Regions from separate parts of the Metallumcola ferriviriculae genome, predicted to be linked through region 2. Evidence: a T-box and tRNA genes for the amino acid it is inferred to sense, from the RefSeq annotation. Region 2 holds a T-box; the other holds one or more tRNA genes.
The links. A T-box is a leader RNA that pairs with one kind of tRNA and senses whether it is charged. The one in region 2 lies ahead of thrS (threonine--tRNA ligase), so its partner is inferred to be a tRNA-Thr.

Region 1 (14,847 bases), 650 kb from region 2:
ATCACCGTTTTCCCGGGAAAACACCTTGACATCCACAACTTTACCAGTTTCCCCATGGGGAACTCTCAAAGACGTATCCCTAACTTCCCGAGCTTTTTCACCGAAAATTGCTCGCAGCAACCTTTCCTCGGCGGTTAGTTCAGTCTCCCCTTTGGGAGTAACCTTACCGACCAAAATGTCACCGGGACGCACCTCGGCACCAACACGAATAATTCCACGGTCGTCTAAGTCCTTCAATACATCTTCGCCAACATTTGGGATGTCTCTTGTGATTTCTTCAGGGCCTAATTTAGTGTCCCGAGCATCCGCTTCATATTCTTCTATGTGAATTGATGTAAATACATCATCTTTAACTAATTTTTCGCTAATCAGAATAGCGTCCTCATAGTTATAACCTTCCCATGTCATAAAACCGATAAGAATATTTCGCCCCAAGGCCAATTCTCCTTGGTCGGTAGAAGCCCCATCCGCAATTACATCGCCCTTTTTCACACGGGCATTCTTCTTGACTATAGGCTTTTGATTAATACAAGTGCCCTGGTTAGACCGGGAAAATTTCTGGAGATTGTATGAATCAGTAGTACCTCCATCGGTACGAATAACTATTTTATCAGCGGTTACTTTTTCCGCAATACCATCATTCAGCGCCAATAAAACCACGCCAGAATCCCGGGCGGTTTTCCATTCCATACCTGTACCAACCAGCGGCGCGGCCGTTTTAAGCAGCGGCACTGCCTGCCGTTGCATGTTAGCCCCCATTAAAGCTCTGTTAGCATCGTCGTGCTCCAAAAATGGAATTAACGCCGTAGCCACACTGACCACCTGTTTAGGTGATACATCCATAAAATCCACTTTCTCAGCCGGTACCACAAGTATTTCACTACCGTGGCGTGCATTGACTTTACTGTGAATAAATTTACCGTCATCATCTAACGGCGCATTAGCCTGCGCCACTACATAGTTATCTTCTTCATCGGCCGTAAGATATTGGATCTCTTCAGTTACCGCGCCTAGTTCCTTATTCACTTTGCGATACGGAGTCTCAATAAAGCCAAACTCGTTAATCCTGGCATAGGTACTTAGTGATCCAATCAAGCCAATGTTAGGACCTTCCGGGGTTTCAATGGGACACATGCGCCCGTAATGGGAGTGGTGTACGTCACGAACCTCGAATCCAGCCCGTTCTCGGCTCAAACCACCGGGGCCTAATGCACTGAGACGCCGCTTATGTGTCAACTCAGCCAAAGGATTAGTCTGATCCATGAACTGCGATAGCTGACTACTGCCAAAGAATTCCTTGATAGCAGCCACAACCGGACGAATGTTTATCAGCACCTGAGGGGTAATAACATCTACATCCTGAATGGTCATCCGTTCACGGACCACTCTCTCCATGCGAGATAGCCCTATGCGAAATTGGTTTTGTAAAAGCTCACCCACGGAACGCAACCTACGGTTCCCCAAGTGGTCGATGTCATCACGGCGCGCTTTTCCATCCATCAATTTCAGGAAATAGCGAATAGCTGCTATTATGTCATTACGGGTAATATGTTTTTCGGAACCTTTTAACGCTTCCGGAGGAAGTTCATTCTTTAATTTTTTATTCATTTTATAGCGCCCGACATTACCAAGATCATACCTTTTGGCATCAAAGAAAAGTGTTTCTAATAATGAGCGGGCACTGTCTACGGTGGGCGGCTCGCCCGGACGCAAACGCTTGTATATTTCAATCAACGCTTCATCTTCACTGTCAGTGTTGTCTTTTTCCAATGTCAGTTGAATACGCTCATCTTGCTGAAACAGTTCCAAAACTTTACTATTACTGCCCCAGCCCAAAGCGCGCACCAGAACCGTAGCGGGAAGCTTTCTAGTGCGATCCACCCTGACATAAATATAGTTATTGACATCGCTTTCGAATTCCAACCAAGCACCGCGGTTGGGAATCATTGTAGCACCAAAAAGTTTTATGCCGCTAGAGTCAATACTTTCTTTGTAGTAAACTCCGGGGGATCGAACCAGCTGACTGACAATAACCCTTTCAGCACCATTTATAATGAACGTTCCCTTGTCAGTCATGAGCGGGAAATCACCCATAAAGACTTCCTGTTCCTTCACCTCACCGGTTTCCTTATTAATCAACCTTACTTTCACGCGTAACGGTGCGGCGTACGTGACATCCCGTTCTTTACACTCTTCCACCTCGTATTTTGGATTACCCAGGTTATAATCGATAAATTCCAACACAAGGTTTCCCGTAAAGTCTTGGATAGGTGAGATGTCACGAAACATCTCTTTTAGACCCTCATTTAAAAACCACTCATAAGAATTCCTTTGAATCTCGATCAGGTTGGGCATATCCAAAACTTCTTCAATCTTGGCAAAGGTCCACCGTTCCCTGCTCCCTACCTTTACAGGATAGGCCATTAACACATCACCCCCGTTTAAATATGTAGCAAAACAGCAGCACAATTAATAAATATACCCTGCTGCTATAAATACAGTAAAAGTGCTAAAAGCAAGGTTCTAATATCAAACCTCGCTTCTTCAAAATTATGGCAACAAAACTCCACTTGTATAGGCTTTCCTGAAAATACGTGAAATATTCCATTATACATGTAAATTTTACCTTAAGAGATAGTATTTTTTAAGACTAAACGCCATTTTAATATGGTAGCATAAGCGGGGGTCACTGTCAAGAACAAAAATTTAGCCGACCCATTAGGATCGGCTAAATTGCTAAATCTACTTCATTTCTACGGAAGCGCCAGCTTCTTCAAGCTTGGACTTAACTGCTTCTGCATCTTCTTTACTAGCCTTTTCTTTAACTGCCTTGGGCGCTTCGTCAACAAGTGCTTTAGCTTCTTTCAAGCCAAGACCGGTGATCTCGCGAACAACCTTGATAACGTTGATTTTCTTATCGCCAGGGCCCGTAAGAATTACATCAAATTCTGTTTGTTCTTCTTGAGCTGCCTCAGCAGCAGGGGCAGCAGCAACTGCAGCCACCGGGGCGGCAGCGCTTACACCAAACTCTTCTTCAAAAGCCTTAACTAATTCAGCAAGTTCCAATACGGTCATTTCTTTTACGGAATCTAGAATTTCTTGTACTTTAGACATTTTATTTCCTCCTCTTAATTTATAAGTATTGGGCGGCTCTATGCCGTTTGTTCTTTTTCTTTACGAACAGCTTCCAGTACATAGGCCAGATTACGAATAGACCCTTGTAATACATTGGCCAATCCTGCCATGGGTGCCTGCATCCCTCGTACAACCTGGGCCAGCAATTCCTCGCGCGAAGGCAGGTCTGCCAGCGCTTTAACTTCCTCAACACCAATGACCTTGCCCTCTAAAATACCTGCCTTGATCTCCAGTTGTTTATGATCCTTAGCGAATTTAGAGAGCACCTTAGCCGGAGATACAGCATCTTCCACGCCAAAAGCGATCGCTGTAGGTCCTTCAAGGTAAGGATTCAATCCCCCCAGGCCTAAATCTTGGGCAGCAATTGTAACTAAAGTATTTTTCAATACTTTATATTCTACATTGGCCTCCCTCAGCTTGGCACGGAGTTCTGTCATTTCAGCCACATTCAATCCCCGGTAATCCGTAAGCACTGCACCCCGGACTTTATCCAGCTTTGCCTTAATTTCCTCAACAACTTGAACTTTCTGCTGACGTTGCTTGTTCAAGCATTACACCCCCCCTCAATTTGAGGTCTAGTTCAATATCCTACTTTAGAAATCACGCCAAAATTAAAATAGCCCCCGAGACATACGAGGGCAATAAAGCATAAAGGATAAACTCCCTTATCATTTTATTAACCTCGGTAGGCGGAAAATCATTATACCTTTCGGTACCTACTGTCTGCGGTCCAATATACTGTTTTAGTAATTAGCGTACCTATACTAACATATTGTAGCAGCAATCGTCAATTACTTAGCAACAGCTTTTTGTGGACTAACTTTAACTCCCGGGCCCATGGTGGCAGACACTGTAATACTGCGTAAGTATTGACCCTTAGTCGCAGCTGGACGAGCCTTTGCCAACACATCCAAAAAGGCCTTAAAATTTTCTTGAAGCTTTGCCGCATCGAAAGAAGCTTTGCCAATAGGAACATGTATGATACCGGCCTTATCAACACGGTATTCAATTTTACCAGCTTTAACTTCTCCGACTGCTTTTTCGATATCAAAAGTCACTGTACCGGACTTAGGGTTAGGCATCATACCCCGGGGTCCTAAAATTCTTCCTAGTTTACCCGCAACACCCATCATATCTGGAGTAGCAATTGCTACATCAAAATCCATCCAACCGCCTTGAATTTTTTCCGCAAGTTCCTCCGCTCCAACATAATCCGCACCGGCAGCTTCTGCTTCCTTGGCTTTTTCACCTTTGGCAAAAACCAGAACCCTCTTAGTCTTGCCGGTACCGTGAGGTAATACAACAGTACCGCGAACCTGTTGGTCCGCATGCCGCGGGTCCACACCCAATCTTACCGCTACATCTACAGTCTCGTCAAACTTTGCATTCGCAGTCTCTTTTACCAATTGCACCGCTTCTGCAGGTTCGTAAAGTTTGTTACGGTCAACTTTCTTTATTGCCTCTTGATATTTTTTACCAATCTTTGGCATTAATAAACCTCCTTAGTGGTTAACGGAATAATCCTCCCACGCAAATATACTGCCGCCAAGCGGCGGCTCAAAGGTATTCTTTCTAATTAAATAACCTCAATACCCATGCTGCGAGCAGTGCCTTCAATCATCCGCATGGCGGATTCTACGTTAGCTGCGTTAAGGTCCTGCATTTTCAATTCAGCAATTTCTTTCACCTGGTCCCGGGTAACCTTAGCCACTTTAATGCGGTTAGGTTCACCAGAAGCGCGTTCAATACCAGCAGCTTTTTTCAGTAATATTGCCGCCGGTGGTGTCTTGGTAATGAAAGAAAAAGAACGATCTTCGTATACAGTAATCTCTACTGGTATAATCAAACCTGTATCCTTAGCGGTTCTTTCATTAAATTCCTTACAAAATCCCATAATGTTTACCCCGTGTTGCCCCAATGCAGGACCAACCGGCGGGGCAGGATTGGCTTTACCGGCAGGTACCTGCAGCTTAATTAGGCCGATAACTTTCTTAGCCATTTGCTCCACCTCCTTAAAATTTTGTGGTAACAGGGAATTACCCTCCCACTGGAAAACCTAAACCCGCGTTACCTGAGAGAACTCAAGCTCTACGGGAGTTTCCCGTCCAAACATAGACACCATTACTTTTAATTTTCCCTTATCGGGATAAACTTCTTCAACAGCACCAATGAAATTTTCAAAAGGACCGTTGATGACACGTACACTTTGACCAACCTCAAATTCGACTTTGGCCTTAGGAGATTCCATTCCCATATGACGCAGAATTGATTTTACTTCCGGTTCTCTTAAAGGAATGGGCTTTGCACCGGTACCCACAAAGCCAGTTACTCCGGGGGTATTTCGGACAACATACCAGGAATCATCCGTTAAAACCATTTCTACCAGCACATACCCAGGATAAACCTTACGCTTAGAAATAGTCTTTTTGCCGTCTTTCACCTGGACTTCATCTTCCATAGGTACCAAAACCCGAAAGATCTTGTCGCCCATGTTCATGGATTCCAGACGTTTCTCTAGATTAGCCTTCACCTTATTTTCATAGCCTGAATAAGTGTGAATAACATACCACTGCTTTTCCATAACACCCAAGGAACCCGTGATAGGCTCCTCACCCCCGTTCCTCACAATTTACAGAATGAAATCCAACAAGAAACTTAATATGGAGTCAGCCACCCAAATTAATGCTGCTACCATCAATGTCGCCGCAAGCACTACCCCTGTATAGGTAACAAGCTGCTTACGATTGGGCCAGTGCACTTTTTTCAGCTCGGACCAAACTCCGCGGAAAAACTTGCCTGTCTTCTCTACAAATGACTTGTTTTCCTTAGTCTTATTAGCCACAGCTTTAGCAGCCATTCTACTCACTTCCTTAAATAAAAGGTTTAACCAAAATAAACAGTTACTTTGTTTCCTTGTGTATCGTATGAGTCTTGCAATAAGGGCAATACTTCTTTAACTCTTTGCGGTCCGGATTCGTGCGCTTGTTTTTCGAAGTTATATAATTCCGCTGCTTGCAATCAGTACAAGCTAAGATTATGCTCACCCGCACTTGTTACACCCCCTGTATATTTAAACGCTCTTGATGAATGCCCGCCCGAATTACGCAAGCACAACCTTCAACACTATTACTTCACGGCACATTAATTTCACCGGGCATTCTGCCTACAAATTCAGTACCCTAATAATTTATCACATTTACCGTTTTAGTGTCAACTTTTAAAAATTGTCCGAAATTTTTTGTACTCTTTAATAGCTTTCTCATTTGTAGGTGCTTTTAAACCCCTTACGCATTCTATTGATTACTTGATCAGGCATGAACAAAAGCATTTCATGCCTTTCGGCACTTAAAGGTAATGCTTTTGCACCCAAGGGCATTAAGATCGACTAGGCAACAAGTTGCCAAGTCTCTCTATATTCTTACCCAGGGAACCCCTGGGTGCTACGCACCCGGCCGCCTCACCGACTCGGCGGCGCTCGTACCTTGGCGTCACTTATCCGTGACGCCACTCGCCCTAGGTCGCTTCGCTGTTGCAAAACTCTTAGCAACTTGTTGCTGTAGAGTTTTGGCATGCCCCTTGCGGGTAGACCCTCCTGCATTTAACATAAGGGGGCAAGCCCCCTTAACAACCCCCATGCATAGGAAATTATCCACAACCCATAATTTCCTATGCATTAAAAAAGCAGGACCTGCTTAGTCCCGCTTTTTTCAGTAATACTACTCTGAAATTGCGCTTACAACTCCGGCACCAACAGTGCGTCCGCCTTCGCGGATAGCGAAGCGCAGTCCCTCTTCAATAGCGATGGGGATAATTAAGTCTATTTCCATCTTGATGTTATCCCCGGGCATTACCATCTCTACACCTTCGGGTAGTTCTACGATGCCGGTCACGTCTGTGGTCCGGAAGTAAAACTGGGGACGGTAGCCCTTAAAGAATGGTGTATGGCGGCCACCCTCTTCTTTGGTTAATACATATATCTCTGCGGAAAACTTGGTGTGTGGCTTAATGGAACCGGGCTTGGCCAATACCTGACCACGCTCAATCTCTTTCCGGTCCACACCTCTCAGCAGGGTACCAATATTGTCTCCTGCTTCCGCCTGGTCCATCAGCTTGCGGAACATTTCTACGCCGGTTACTATAGTCTTTCTGGTCGCTTCTTGTAAACCAACGATTTCTATCTCGTCGCCTACTTTGACAATACCGCGCTCTACTCTGCCGGTTGCCACTGTGCCACGGCCGGTAATACTGAATACGTCCTCTACCGGCATCAGAAATGGCTTATCTGTATCCCGTACTGGCGTAGGTATATATTCGTCAACTGCTGCCATCAGATCGTGAATCTTACCACACCATTCGCAGTCTTTTTCACCGCAGCCGCATTCCAATGCCTTTAGTGCAGATCCGGATACTATGGGAATGTCGTCACCGGGGAACTCATATTCACTTAGAAGCTCTCTTACTTCCATTTCTACAAGTTCCATTAATTCTTCGTCATCTACCATGTCCGCTTTATTTAGGAATACTACGATATAAGGTACGCCTACCTGACGCGCCAACAAAATGTGCTCACGTGTCTGGGGCATCGGACCGTCTGCTGCGCTTACTACCAAAATAGCTCCGTCCATTTGAGCTGCTCCGGTGATCATGTTTTTCACATAGTCTGCGTGGCCGGGGCAGTCAACGTGTGCATAGTGCCGATTGTCAGTCTCATATTCTACGTGGGCTGTGGAAATGGTGATGCCACGCTCTTTCTCCTCTGGGGCGTTATCAATCTGGTCATATGCCGTAGCTACGGCACCGCCGCCCTTTGACAGGGTAAAAGTAATCGCTGCTGTCAGCGTAGTTTTGCCGTGGTCCACGTGACCAATTGTCCCTACGTTTACGTGCGGTTTTGTTCTCTCAAACTTTTGCTTAGCCATAAAAATTCCCTCCTAATATGTAACTTCCTTCGAGGAGCAACAGCGCCCCCGTATACCCTATAGTTTTTTTCTATAAAAAGCCACCTATTCCTGCTAATAATATTTGGAAAATTTAAGTTTGTACATTCAGTTTTATTTTATATTATTTTATATTTACTGTCAAATAATACCTAACCGGCAAAGGACGTTTTTCAGGTGCTTTGACTATCGTCTCAAGCTATCAATAGCTTCTATTCTCCCCCCAACTGCCGGGTGGCTGTAGGAGAACCATTCTACAAAACCTGGCGGGTCAATATCTGCCATATCTTTTGCTGCTAAGTGCCTCAGCAGGGAGATTGAACCACTTGGGTTGGCGGTCAAACCAACCGCCATAGTGTCTGCCTCTGTTTCCATTCCCCGCGATAGTGCATTTTGAAAAGGATTTGCTAGAAATGAAACCAGCACTATAAACAACATTATTGCCGCTAATACCTCAGGTCCGAAGAATCTTTGAATGGTTAGTCCGGTTATGCCTAACCATAGATACAAAATAAACCACAATAAAAGAGTGCCCGCAAATGCGTAAAAAAGTCCCCGGCTGATGTGGCCAAGTTTCCAATGCGCCATTTCATGGGCAACTACCGCCTCTACCTCCTCCGGAGTATAGTCATTCAACAAATTATCATATAAGACAATCCTTTTAGTTTGACCCACTCCGGTGAAATATGCATTGGCCTTGGTGGTACGCTTACTTGCATCCATTATTAATACTTGGTTTATATCTACTCCGGCTCGTTCTGATATCTGTTCTACCATTGATAATACTTTAGCATCGGTGACCGGTCTGAATTGATTAAATATAGGCGCTATCAACACCGGCCATAAAAATGCCTGCACTAACATCCAAGCACCCATTAAGATGCTGATTATCAACCACCAATGACTAGGACTGCGCTGCATTACAGCAATCAAAACCGCAACCCCCGCTGTCGTAAGCACCAGCTCCAACCCGCTGCTAATCAAGTAGTCTTGCCACCAACTGCCCAGTGCCTGAGTAGAAAAACCCCATTGGTGTTGTAAGTAATACCCGCTATACATCTGAAACGGAAGAACTGCCGCTTTTAATAACAGCCACAACACTAAAAAAAATATTATCGCCGCAGCCAGACGACGCCCACCCGCCGCGTTCATCGCCCATCCAGCCAATTCAGACCCCTTGCCGCTAAATAATAACCACGATAATACGACCACCTGCACCGTAAAGGAAAGCACAAAGACCAACTGTCCGCTTTTCTGATACCGCCGCCCATTCATCACCTGCTCCAAAGAAAAATACTTAAATACGCTTGGTTCCACCTTGCCCGGAAATAAGGTGAAATACAGGTAAAGTACCATTGTTGCCCCACTGACCGCAATTAATGCTAACAATATCCCTTTTCCTTTCATATTTAATATCTCCCCCACCAATTCTAAAGTTTCCTAATTAATATACTATAATACCGGCAATTTAGAAGTATGCTCTTAGTTTCCGAGAATGAAAAGCTGCTAAAGACCGATCCAGCGTCACGTCATTCAACCCCATGAAGCTGATTTGCAGCTTAAAACGAAAAAATTCCAAACCCCGCAAGGCCTGGAATACTAATGTTTTTTCTGGAGCCCATATCCGGGGTTGAACCGGAGACCTCCGCCTTACCAAGGCGACGCTCTACCTCCTGAGCTATATGGGCCTAAAAAAATGGTTGCGGGGATAGGATTCGAACCTATGACCTCCGGGTTATGAGCCCGACGAGCTGCCAACTGCTCCACCCCGCATTAGGATAAGTGAGAGGTGGAATCTGTCCACCTCTCGGTATCATTCAATTTTGGTGGAGAGGACTGGATTCGAACCAGTGAAGGCTGAGCCAGCAGATTTACAGTCTGCCCCCTTTGGCCAACTCGGGAACCTCTCCATGTGTATTAAAGTGTGGAGCCGACGATGGGACTCGAACCCGCAACCTGCTGATTACAAGTCAGCTGCTCTACCAATTGAGCTACGTCGGCTCGACGGCGACAAGGAGTATTATAGCATTTTAAAAATAGGCCGTCAACATATTACTGCTGAAAAATTATGGTAGTTTAAAAAAACATCCCGAACAGGCCCTTATTAATTGCTATCTCGCTTTTCCAGATATCTTTCTAACTTGCGTTTAACCCGTTGCAAGGCATTATCAATGGACTTGACATGTCTTTTTAATTCCATGGCAATTTCCTGATAAGACTTGCCTTCCAAATATGCCATAAGAACTTTCCATTCCAATGAACTTAAAATTTCTCCCATCTTTTCTTCGATGTCATCAAACTCTTCACGGCTGACTATCAATTCTTCAGGATCCGTAATTTTAGAGCCCGAAATCACATCCAGCAAGGTGCGGTCAGAATCTTCATCATAGATGGGTTTATTTAGGGATACATAGGAATTAAGCGGAATATGCTTTTGGCGTGTAGCTGTTTTGATGGCAGTAATAATCTGCCGGGTAATACAAAGTTCAGCAAAAGCTCTGAAGGAAGATAACTTATCACAGCGGAAATCACGTATAGCTTTATATAAGCCAATCATGCCTTCCTGGATAATGTCTTCCCGGTCCGCGCCGATAAGAAAGTAAGACCTTGCCTTTGCGCGGACAAAATTCTTGTACTTATTGATTAGGTATTCTTGAGCTACATCATCCCCGTCCTTAGCTAAGGTTACAATGTCTTCGTCAACCATTACTTCATAAGTTTGGTACGTTTCTTTCGGGGCGTTAATGCTCATGACATCGCCTCCATTTTTTAATTTTCAGAAGGCATATAAAATGCCTTTTTAATCAAATGGAGCATAACAAAAATGCTAGGTTGTCCAGCACATAAGTAATTATACATAAAATATCCCTCTAAATCAAGCTAAGTTTACAGGCTGCGCCAAATCTGGAATATCCTCATCCCTATTTGCCTCGCCGCCATTTTTCCAGTGTTTTCCTCACATTTTCAGCTAATCTCAAGTCCAACGCAGCTTTATCGTTTTTTTTATTAATGAAATACTTTTGGCTGTTCTGTTTTGCATGAGTTACTTTCCGCAGTAAGTCACGAGCAGATAACCGCATTGCCCCACGCTGCATAACCAGCCTTTGTTCCGCCCAATCCGATGTTGCCACCGCAATAGCCATTTCCCCGGGTAATTGATCAACCAGTTTTTCAATAATCATATCAGCAGTTTCCCCTTCACCACTGAAAATAACTTGGATTCCCGCCAGTGTTTCCCCGCGTTGGATACCACCCTTTACCAAGTGCGCGTCAAAAACCACCACAATTTCTATACCGGTAAATCCCCGATAGTCACTGAGTATTTGCAGCAATTTGTCCCTGGCGTGGGCATAACTGGTATTCTTGAGCGCAATTAATTCCGGCCAGGCGCTGATAACATTGTAGCCATCTACGATTAAAATGTCTTCCATTACATCACCTATCCGTCCAATCGCTGGCGTAATGCCTCAAAAATTACCACTGCAGCCGCGCTGGCAGCGTTTAAAGAATTTAACTTACCCATCAGTGGGATACTCACCAAAAAATCACACTTTTCCTTAACCAAACGACTGAGTCCCTTACCTTCGCTGCCTATTGCCAGCACCAACGGCATGCGCATGTCTGTCTGATAGATACTCTGTGCCGCACCCGCTTGTGCACCCATCACCCAGAATCCTTGGTCTTTAAGCTGGTCTATAGTACGGGCTAAATTGGTTACAGCAACCACCGGAACGTGCTCAACAGCACCAGCAGCTACCTTTAATACCGCGGGTGTCATGCCCACGGCACGGCGATTGGGAATAATTAACGCCTTAACTCCCGCGGCCTCTGCCGTACGTAAAATCGCGCCAAAATTTTGTGGATCCTGCAGGTGGTCCAATAACAAAAAAATGGGGTCTTCCTCAGCATTAATTGACCCCATTACCTCCTCAATAGCTGCATATGCTACGGGTTTGGCAAAAGCAATGATACCTTGATGACCCCCGGTAACCGCTAATTGCTGAATTTCCTTTTTATCCAGCCATTTAACGGGAATACTCGCCCGGGCGCACAATTCAGCTATTTCTGATATGACCTGCCCTTTACTCCCTTTAGCAATGCAAAGCTTTTCCATTTCCCGGTTGGCCTTTAATGCTTCTACCACCGGATTGCGTCCTTCGATTTGATCCAAGATACATCCCACCTAACCTCGTGTAACTACATTTTTTATCCTGCCGCAGGACATAGCACCTTCATAGCAAACTCCCTGAGAGACACATGCGGCCCCTGCCTTTTGAAAAATTACCGGGGCAACCTGACGGACTTGACTCAACATTTCGTCTGCCAATTGCCGTATTTCCCACTGCGCTCTGCGGCAACAGCGGTGTTGAAAGAAATTAAGCAGACTGCGCGCATTAAAAGTGGCTACAAATTTAGTTTCACAAGCAGACGGCAGAATATACCTCGCGTCTTCTTTTGCAACAATTTTCGCTAACTCCGCATAAGCATCAGCAATAACACTCATTTGTTCACGATATAATACCAGCGCCTGTTCATTTTCTTTAATCGCAGGGGGAACTATGTATTGAAAATCTTGCTCACTAACATAGCGTTGGGACTTCTGAGAATATGAGGCAATACGATGTCTGACCATTTGATGACTGAGTACCCTGCTTACACCTTCGATGGCAAAAGTAAATGAAATGTGCTCCAGAGGGGATAAATGGCCCATGGATATCAATTTGCTCAAAAACTCCTGGGTTCGCCCATCATCCATATCTTCTAATAATTTATCAGCCCCTATTGGAGAGTAGCATAATCTAGCTGCAGCAGCTACCTTCTTTTCGGGTTGGTCGGTGTAGCTTAATAGCGATACTTTCATATTCTAGCCCCCATTCTTCCTGTTTGTATCCAGCTCTTCTAAAAATGATAACAACTCCTCCACCCGCTTCTCCTCGCCGCAAAGATGAAGAAAACCAATCAGACACTCTAAACCCGTACTGTGGCGGTATGTGGCAACATCGGTATACTTGGGAACACTACCTGTTTTCACATTTCTGCCTCTTCGGGCAACGGCTCTCTCATCCGGCGTAAGACGGTCTACTAAAAAATGAAACAGTTCTGCCTGGGCAGATGCATTTACCAGACCCACTACTCGTTTGTGCAGGGCATTTATACGTGCAGGTTTTTGCAGAACTATTTTACGCCGGACATATATTTCATAAACGGCATCGCCTATATATGCCAGCGCTGCCGGCGACATCTGGGAAACTTCCTGACGAGAAAGGGGTGTCCATCCCATGTTTAAGCCCACTTCCAGCGGCATCCTTGGGGAGTATCTTCCAGATTGATACCCTTGTCAGCCAGTTGGTCACGAATAAGATCCGCAGCAGCCCAGTCTTTCTTTGCCCGAGCCTGTTGCCGCACTTCTATCAGCAGCTCAATTAAGTCCTGCACCATTCCCTCATCGCCAACCGCCTTTTCATTCGCATCAAAAATGCCCAATACATCAACGCCAAAGTCATTATATAATTTATCACAAGCCGAAAGAACCGAAGACTGCTGCGCCGTCAAGCTGCCTCCCTCCTTAATTAACCCATCCCTATACTTGTTGATGTCTTTGCTTATCTCAAAGAGCACCGCTATTGCCAAAGCGGTGTTAAAGTCGTCATCCATGGCCTCTGTAAACTTGCCCCGGGCCTGTTCAACTAATTTATACATTGCCAGCTCATTACCAGATAGTGCTTCTATTTCCCGCGGGTCAACATCTTTCCCGTCAGCCAATAATTCCCGGACACCATCCCGAGCGGTTTTCAACCTCTCCAGCCCCCGGGCACTCATTTCTAATTTCTCATCATCAAAATCCAATGGGCTCCGGTAATGGGTGGAAAGTAGATAGAAGCGTACTACATCGGAACAAAACTTGTCTAATATTTCCCGTACCAAAAAGAAATTTCCGAGAGACTTGGACATCTTTTCTTGGTTTACCGTAATAAATCCATTATGCAGCCAGTGCTTAACAAATGGCTGCTGATTGGAATACGCCTCCGCCTGGGCGATTTCATTTTCATGATGCGGGAAAATTAAATCGAAGCCGCCGCCATGAATGTCGAAACCATTAAATAAATATTTTAAAGACATGGCTGAACACTCTATATGCCATCCGGGCCTGCCCAAGCCCCAGGGGCTTTCCCAAGCGGGCTCAGTAGGTTTAGCCGCTTTCCACAGGGCAAAATCCAGCGGGTCTTTCTTACTGGTATCTACTTCCACCCGGGCTCCAGACCTAAGGTCATCGAGATCCCGTCGGGAAAGCTTCCCATAACTCGGGAAACTTCTTACATCAAAGTAGACACTGCCGTCTAGTTCGTAGGCATGTCCATTGTCAATAATGGTGCTTACCATCTCAATTATTTCATCCATATGCTCCGTGACCCTAGGATGATAGTTTGCCCGCCGTACCCCCAGAGCATCTGCATCTTTAAAGTATTCATCAATATATTTTAGTGCCAATTGAGCCGGAGTCTCGCCTTCCTCCTTGGCCCGATTGATGATTTTGTCATCGACATCGGTAAAGTTTTGTACATAAACTACCTGGTAGCCACGGTACTCCAAATAACGTCGGATCACATCGAAAACCACTATCGGCCGAGCGTTGCCTAAGTGAATATAATTGTAAGTGGTGGGCCCGCAGACATACATATGTACCTTTCCCGGCTCACGCGTAGTTAAGTCTTCCTTCGTCCGAGTTAACGTGTTGTAGAGTTTAACCATCATTTTTCCCCTCCATTTCTTCTAT
Region 2 (8,025 bases):
CTTTCCGCAAATTTCTCAGAAAGAATTAGATGTTTAACTTTACCATAATTAATCGCCTCTTTGGTTAGGTTGACACCCTCCACTAGAAAAAGACCTTGTTTGTATCGTTCCTTCCGTAAACGCAGCGAACGGATGAGCTTTATTTTACTATTTTGTGTTGATTGTATATGCTGCATCGTAAGCACAGCCCCTTTATTCTTTCCGGCTTAATCTTGTAATAATACCCCTTTAGCTGATAATTCAACCAATAAGAATATCTTCTTCCGGATAATGCTAGCTTGCCCCGGGTTTGCTTTCCCTTAAAATTCCACGGCCATTAAAAAGGACCCCAAAACATATTTAGGGCCCTGACAATTAATGTTCTGTTATGCCTGAAGTCTTTCTTTTGCCACATTAGCCAATTGAGCAAACGCTTCTTGATCATGAATAGCAAGCTCCGCCAGCATTTTACGATTAATTTCTACACCTGCTTGCTTTAGACCGTTGATAAATCTGCTGTAGGACAAACCATTCATCCTGGCAGCTGCATTAATTCTGGCAATCCAAAGCTTACGGAAATCACCTTTACGTTTACGCCGGTCTGCATATGCATTTGCCAGCGCCCGCATTACCGCTTGGTTAGCCGGTCTAAAGATTTTTGATTTCATGCCAAAGTAACCCTTGGCCAATTTAAGAACTTTTTTATGACGTCTTCTGGCTGTTACGCCTCTTTTAACCCGAGCCATGACTAAACCTCCCCTTAATTAGGTAACAATTTTTTCATTCTTTTCTGATCGGCATCACTAAGCACACCGGATTTTCTCAAATTACGTTTTCTTTTAGGACTCTTCTTTTCCAAGATATGGTTTGTGAAAGCCTTGGAACGTTTAATTTTCCCGGTAGCAGTCTTTTTAAACCTTTTAGCTGCACCTCGGTGAGTTTTCATTTTCGGCATGATTATCCTCCTCCCTAGTCAGCTTGTTTCACTTCATTTTTTGGAGCTAATATCATAATCATGTTTCTACCCTCAACTTTGGGATATTTCTCTACATTGGCAATATCCTTTAGTTGTTGAGCCAGTTTTTCACAAATAACCTTACCCAAACGGGCGTGAGAAATCTCCCTGCCTCTAAACATGATAGTAACCTTTACCTTATCACCGTTGTCAAGAAAACGGATAGCATTCCGCGCTTTGACCTGGAAATCGTGTTCCTCAATGTTTAAACGGAATTTTACTTCCTTAACGTTGATAATACGTTGGTTCTTTCGCGCTTCTCTTTCTTTCTTGCTCATTTCGTACCTATATTTGCCGTAATCCATCACTCGGCATACCGGCGGCCTGGCCTGAGGAGCAACCTCCACCAGGTCCAACCCTTTGTCACTGGCCACCCGAAGAGCTTCCTTTGCGGGCATTACCCCCACTTGCTCCCCATCAGCCCCAATAAGACGCACTTCATGGGCCCGAATTCCCTCGTTTATCCTTAAATCCTTGCTAATGTTTTGTCACCTCCATAAATTCTTCCTCCAACACAAAGTCTTCCTCCAAAATTAAAAACGGCGGATGGATTATCCATCCGCCGTAAAAATGCTGAAACAAAATGAACCATTTCAACAATTAGGTCTTGACCTTATCAACTACCGTAAAAGGCGCTATAAGGTGAGAAGCGGATGGCCTCTACTTGTCATTGTCCACATACCTTGATTAGTATAGCATACCATCGGGAAACGGTCAACTCTTGCTAGAAAGCTCCCTTTTTACTAGCTGCGTTTTTCCGCTATTGCCAAAAGCAAATCTTCAATAAATTGATTCACCGGTACTGCTCCCATATCTCCTTTTTCCCTTTGTCGCACGGAAACAGTATGCTCTTGCTCTTCTCTTTCACCGACAATTAACATATACGGAACTTTTGCCATCTGACCCTGTCTAATCTTATAACCGACTTTTTCGTTTCGCTCATCCACTTCCACTCTAATGCCCCGCTCTGCCATCACCTGCTTCAGTCCAAAAGCGTATTCATTAAACCGCTCAGCAATGGGCAGGATCTTTACCTGAACTGGTGCCAACCACGAGGGGAATGCACCGGCATAATGTTCTATTAAAATACCAATGAACCGCTCAATACTGCCAAAAACTACCCGATGTATCATGACAGGACGATGTTTTTGACCGTCTTCCCCGATATAAGTGAGGTCAAATTTTTCCGGCATGAGGGAATCCAACTGGATTGTACCACACTGCCAGGTTCTACCCAAACAATCCTCCAGATGAAAATCAATTTTGGGGCCGTAAAACGCTCCGTCCCCTTCATTGATGACATACTCCATCCCTTTTTCCTTCAAAGCGGTTTCTAAAGATGCTGTGGTTTCCTCCCATATCTCGTCTGAACCCATGGCTTTTTCCGGTTTAGTAGAAAGCTCCACGTGGTACTTAAAACCAAAGACATTATAAAACTTGTCCACAAGATCAATAACATTCTTGATTTCATCGGTAATTTGTTCGGGAAGCATAAAGATATGTGCATCATCCTGGGTAAATGCCCGTACCCGCATCAAGCCATGCAGCACGCCGGATAATTCATGACGATGAACTAATCCCAATTCCGCGGTACGCAAAGGCAAGTCACGATAACTGTGCTGCTGCTGGCGATAGACCAGCATGCCTCCCGGACAATTCATCGGTTTTATTGCAAAGTCCTGCTCATCTATTTGAGTAAAATACATATTTTCTTGATAGTGTTCCCAGTGGCCAGAGTTCTCCCAAAGACTACGGTTAAGAATTATCGGCGTTTTTATCTCCAAATAACCCGCCTTAGTATGTTCCCTGCGCCAAAAATCTTCCAGCTGATTTCTAAGAACCATCCCTTTTGGCAAGAAAATAGGGAATCCTGGTCCTTCTTCAACAATAGTGAATAGCTCTAACTGAGTGCCTAATTTACGGTGGTCCCGTTTCTTGGCCTCTTCCCGCCTATGCAAGTATTCCTCGAGTTGAGATTTTTTTTGGAAACTGGTTCCATAGATACGCTGCAGCTGAGGATTATTCTCGTCCCCCCGCCAGTAGGCACCAGCTACGCTTAACAACTTGAAGGCCTTTAAATAGCCGGTATCCGGCACATGAGGTCCGGCACAAAGGTCCGTAAAATCTCCTTGGCTATAAAAACTAATGGCTTCCTCATCAGGTAAATCTTTGATTAATTCCACCTTAAATTTTTCTTCTTTTTCGTTGAAGTACCCAAGTGCCTCCTCACGGGGCATTTCCCTACGCACGAAGGCCTGCTTCTCCTTTACCAGCCTTTGCATCTCCTTTTCTATTTTTTCTAAATCGTCAGGGGTAAACTTATGTTCACTATCGAAATCATAGTAAAATCCTTCCGCGATTGCCGGCCCAATACCGAGTACAGTATGCGGGAACAAATTCTTCACCGCTTCAGCCATTAAGTGTGCAGAACTATGACGAAAAACTCGCTTACCTTCTTCATCATTAAACGTAAATATTTTGACTGAACTATCATCAGTTACATTATAATCAATATCCACTACACGTCCGTTCACCTCGGCAGCTAAAGCCTCTTTCGCCAATCGCCCGCTAATAGATTTAGCAACATCCCTGACGGGGACCCCGCTGGCAAACTCCTTGACTGAACCGTCGGGGAAAGTTATTTTTACATCGGACATTACTATTCCTCCCTCTATAAATTAAAATAAGCCCTCTCATCCGTACAGGGACGAAAGGACCGCGGTTCCACCCTAATTGAGAGCTGTGCTCTCCTCCTCGAACACCGTTAACGGCGGTAACCGGTCTGCCTTAGTAAGGTTGGGGCAGACACTCAGAGATGGTTTTCAGTAATACATCGGTTTAAAGGGCTTCCAGCCAGCGGCCCTCATTCTCTGTAAACATGAGTTACCTACTTTTTCTCTTCATCATTTTCGCTACTTTACATTTCCTCTAAATTATAAGACTAAAGCCTCTTGCTGTCAAACTCACTTAATAAATTGGAATATTCCCACCTGAGCCAGACCAATAAAGAACCCCAGTATGGCACCCAAAACTTCAATATGCTTTAGTTCGGTTGAAGCAATACCTAGCACCAAGTTCTCTAACTGTTTTAAATCGAATTGCTTCAGTTTCTCTTCTACCAAGTGCTCTACTTTAATCTCATTCATTAATTCCGCAGAAATATTGCCCGTTAATCCTTCCAAGACATGGGCTGCTTCTTTTCTAATGACGTCATCTAACATACCGTTAATAATTCCCTTTACTGACTGAGGTAAGATTCCAGGTAGTCTCCGCTGTACCCGTTGTTGTACCGCGACAGCGATCCAGTCTACCACTTGATCACGTCGTGATTCGTTATTAACCTCCTGGAGAATTTCTTCCATGGAAATTAGCTCATTTTCCACTACCTTACCTATATTAACCGCTATTTCATTCTGGCGTTTGGGTATCAAACCCTGGATAGACCAAGGAGTTAGCGGAATTTTGACCGGTTTAAATGGTCTAAAGATCAATTTGATTGCTAGAACATTAGTTACCCATCCAATTAAAGCCCCAATTAAAGGGATGATTATCAGCTGCAGCCACATCCTGAGCCCCCATTTCGACAATATTCCTTTACAAAATATATTGTACCACTTAGATACAAGAAAAGCGATTTACATTAAAAAAACCAACGCTTAACGATTGCGTTGGCCTTTATCCCGACACACTTGGCATCCGGGGCATTCTTCTGCCCGTTTGCCGAAAACTTTTTTTATTGTTCTGATGGCATCGTAAGTATTGGGGCCGATGCTATTATGCAGAATTACCTTCCGAGGAGCAATTGTAATCAGCGCACTTATTAGCAAATCCTCATAATTTATTTCATTGTCAGTCATCTCTAATATAAACCCTTCTAGGTAATCATTATCAATAGGATCATTCTTGCCGTCAAAAAGTTCAAAAACACCATCATTTTTTAACAAGACATTTACCGTATCTATCCTGGGGTCCTGTATATCCACAAAATACTGCAGCAGCTGGATGAACTCATCATATTCCTTTTCCATTAGATAGTCGTCCACGGCTTTATCAATTACATCTGTCAGAACGCGTTGATAATCCTTTAAGCGAAAGTTAATAAAGCCCTCCATATTGATTTCTTTATTTTGATCTAAATATTTTTCAATCTGCGCTGACACATCTTCAATACGCAGACGCACCTCCGTTTCTTGGGCAGTATTACCCAACATTTGTAAGGCTCTCAATAATACTTCTTTTCGCTCGTCTCGGTTAAAATAATAATAGTGATTTTTGATGATATTATATACCAGCTTGTGCTCTAAATTATCAATAACTAACTTTGTTAAGATTTGCGCTAGTTTTTCGTTGCACCGCTGAAATAAAACCCCTGAGTTTCGGGGTTCACTGGTGTTTTCTTCTACAATTAGATTTAGAAAAGTAAAACCACCCATTGTCTCCTCTACCCAGTCTATGTTCATCCCATCCTGAAGAAAAATGCTGGTATGAGATTGAATTTTCTCTTTGATTGTCTTAGGATACTTTGCCGACCCCAAATGATATTGAACACTCACATTCTGTCACCTCTCTTTGATCATAGTATATGTGCAGCCTATTTGATGTATACAACAGCAGTAATTAAAGCTAGTGGGTTACTATCAATTATTAACCTCCACTACCAATTTTAGACTGCAGTAAGTATATTTCAGTTCTCATTTAAACATAATGATATTAAGAAAAATTGGAGGTGTATATTTCATGAAAGTCAAAGTAGATCCCGATGAGTGTATTGAATGTGGTGCCTGCATTGATACCTGTCCAGAGGTTTTTGATTGGGATGAGGATGGTAAGGCTAAGTCTATCGTTGACGAAGTGCCTTCTGACCAACAAGATGATGCTCACGAGGCTGTGGAAGGCTGTCCCACTGAGGCTATCAGTGAAGACTAAAATTTGAATTTTTTTAATTAATATATAGCATACTAACTTCAGGAGGGATGCTTAAAATGTTTCACAAGGTCCATACGAGACACAGGATGCGCAAAATGCATTGGTTGGCAATGTTGGCTTATCCCTTGGCATTCTTAAAAGGTATGCTGGTCGGTCAATTTCTTGGGAGAAAATTGTCGAGGGATTAGCCCCCCTCCTTTTTCCAGAAGAAGAGCCTGCGATGTCTTATGCAGGCTTTTTTTATAATTTGATAAATAAAATTTGGCTCATGTTACCATACTAAAAACAGTTTGCAGTTTCAAATGCGATTTGACTAATTTTAAGGAGGGAAAAAAATGAAAAGAAGAGGTATACTGTTGCTAATGGTCCTAGCTTTAGTTGTTTTGAGCGGGGTCGGATGCGCAAACAACACCCCAGCTCCAGATACGAACAACAATAACAACAACCAAGGCGATGTACAGGGTAACCAACAACAAACCCCAAAAGACATGAACGTCGCACAAATCATTTATGACCAGTGGAAGGGCTCTGCCCACGCCACAGCTGTGGAGGAGAATGATCCGGAAAACTCACCGGCGCTGCGAGAAGGCGGTGGCTGCTTTAAGTGCCATAATGGTTATGGTTTCGAACTCAATCCGGACACTCTGGAGGGAATTGGCATCTTAAAAGGCCAAAGCTGCGATACCTGCCATACCAAATACGGTCATGATTTGGCGACCAGCGGCTCCGTAGAAATTCCGCTGGGTACCATCAAAGGCGGCAAAGGCGCACTCTGTATCGCGTGCCACAATGGCCGTGGTAAAGAGCCGGACCAAGTTAAGGCCCCTCACCATTCTGTCCAAACTGACATGCTTTTGGCAAAATCCGGTGCAGAAGTTGAAGGATTTGATTACAGCACCCATTCCCATGCCGGGGCAGATAATAAGTGCCTGGCATGCCATATGGCGGCAGATGATAACACAATTAAAGATCATACATTCAAAATGAATAAGGAGAATATCGCCAACTCCTGTGGGCGCTGTCACGATTTCGATTCATTTAATCCCACTGCCAGGGACGACTTTGATGGGGATGGTAATAAGGAAGGTTATCAGGATGAGGTTAAGGGTCTTGCCGATATGCTGGAAAAAACCATTAACGAAAAACTGGGTGACAAGAAATTTGAATCCAGCCACGGTAAAATCGTATTTACTGATGCCCAAGGTAATGCACTTGATGCTCCTCCCAGCGAAGAAGTCTACAACGCTGCCTGGAACCTTTTATTCGTAAGATATGACGGTTCTAACGGCGTTCATAATCCTAATTACTCCGTTCAACTGCTGCAGCAATCCTATAAGCTGTTGACCGGAGAAGACGTACCCAACGCGAAAATGAAATAAGAGGATTTCATCTCTAAGCCCTAGAATTTCAGGGACTTCTAAAAAAAGTATTGGAGGAACAGATATGGACGAAAAAAGTAAGACTGAATATGTCTACCCCAAGCTTGGCGCTGCCAATGGTACCAAAGTAAAAAAGAAAAAAGATTATGTGGATAAGGACTTAGCAGTTGAAAGCGGCTTTATGGCCCATAACGAAACTGATGCCAAACCGGAATAGCAAGGTTAACCAAATAGACAGAAAGTCAGGAGTAATGTCCGACTTTCTGTCTATATTTTTGCTCACCCGGCTACACCCATGACCTTCCATGTCATTGCTGTAGTCCAACCGGCAGCTACCGCTTCGACCTTCTCATTGGTTATAGGCAGCTTTTATCCTATCTTTCATAGGACAAAAGCTTATAACTTCTGCGGTGCCACCTAAATTGATATAATTGCATCCCACTCATTATACCTACCATTATAGACGTTCTATCTTTAGGCATATATATAAAACCACTATCACTTGTAACGAGCTCGATACACTTCAATGGCGGGGAGAAAACCGTCAGAGAGTTTCAGTCCCCTTTAATCTGGAGTCATCAATGTAATCCCGGCACGTAGAGTAATATGGGCATATCTCGCTGCATTCTTCTGGCAATCCGGGGTCTACCTCATTTTCTAATCATGTGCATTTTTTCGTCCCTTTCTTCAATAAACCATTGACGCATTTCGTCGTCAACAAAATCG

Region 1: it encodes a tRNA-Thr, which carries the amino acid that the T-box ahead of thrS (threonine--tRNA ligase) is inferred to sense. The anticodon was not compared.

What each region holds. Positions count from the first base shown of each region.
Region 1 covers NZ_CP121694.1:124,255-139,101, forward strand. Annotated here, with positions in the region: gene rpoB (DNA-directed RNA polymerase subunit beta) at 1-2,424, opposite strand, end outside; gene rplL (50S ribosomal protein L7/L12) at 2,743-3,114, opposite strand; gene rplJ (50S ribosomal protein L10) at 3,153-3,683, opposite strand; ribosomal protein L10 leader region at 3,738-3,882, opposite strand; gene rplA (50S ribosomal protein L1) at 3,927-4,625, opposite strand; gene rplK (50S ribosomal protein L11) at 4,712-5,134, opposite strand; gene nusG (transcription termination/antitermination protein NusG) at 5,192-5,716, opposite strand; gene secE (preprotein translocase subunit SecE) at 5,765-5,992, opposite strand; gene rpmG (50S ribosomal protein L33) at 6,036-6,185, opposite strand; gene tuf (elongation factor Tu) at 6,852-8,054, opposite strand; gene MFMK1_RS00700 (M48 family metallopeptidase) at 8,259-9,479, opposite strand; tRNA gene MFMK1_RS00705 (tRNA-Thr) at 9,685-9,760, opposite strand; tRNA gene MFMK1_RS00710 (tRNA-Met) at 9,770-9,845, opposite strand; tRNA gene MFMK1_RS00715 (tRNA-Tyr) at 9,897-9,982, opposite strand; tRNA gene MFMK1_RS00720 (tRNA-Thr) at 9,998-10,073, opposite strand; gene sigH (RNA polymerase sporulation sigma factor SigH) at 10,177-10,824, opposite strand; gene MFMK1_RS00730 (NYN domain-containing protein) at 10,994-11,503, opposite strand; gene rlmB (23S rRNA (guanosine(2251)-2'-O)-methyltransferase RlmB) at 11,512-12,243, opposite strand; gene thyX (FAD-dependent thymidylate synthase) at 12,256-12,933, opposite strand; gene MFMK1_RS00745 (Mini-ribonuclease 3) at 12,937-13,353, opposite strand; gene cysS (cysteine--tRNA ligase) at 13,356-14,825, opposite strand; gene cysE (serine O-acetyltransferase) at 14,815-14,847, opposite strand, start outside.
Region 2 covers NZ_CP121694.1:3,194,532-3,202,556, forward strand. Annotated here, with positions in the region: gene MFMK1_RS15755 (TrmH family RNA methyltransferase) at 1-176, opposite strand, end outside; gene rplT (50S ribosomal protein L20) at 366-725, opposite strand; gene rpmI (50S ribosomal protein L35) at 740-934, opposite strand; gene infC (translation initiation factor IF-3) at 949-1,476, opposite strand; gene thrS (threonine--tRNA ligase) at 1,738-3,651, opposite strand; T-box leader at 3,695-3,907, opposite strand; gene MFMK1_RS15780 (DUF445 domain-containing protein) at 3,958-4,560, opposite strand; gene ytxC (putative sporulation protein YtxC) at 4,651-5,547, opposite strand; gene MFMK1_RS15790 (ferredoxin) at 5,732-5,920, shown strand; gene MFMK1_RS15795 (ammonia-forming cytochrome c nitrite reductase subunit c552) at 6,256-7,299, shown strand; gene MFMK1_RS15800 (hypothetical protein) at 7,364-7,516, shown strand.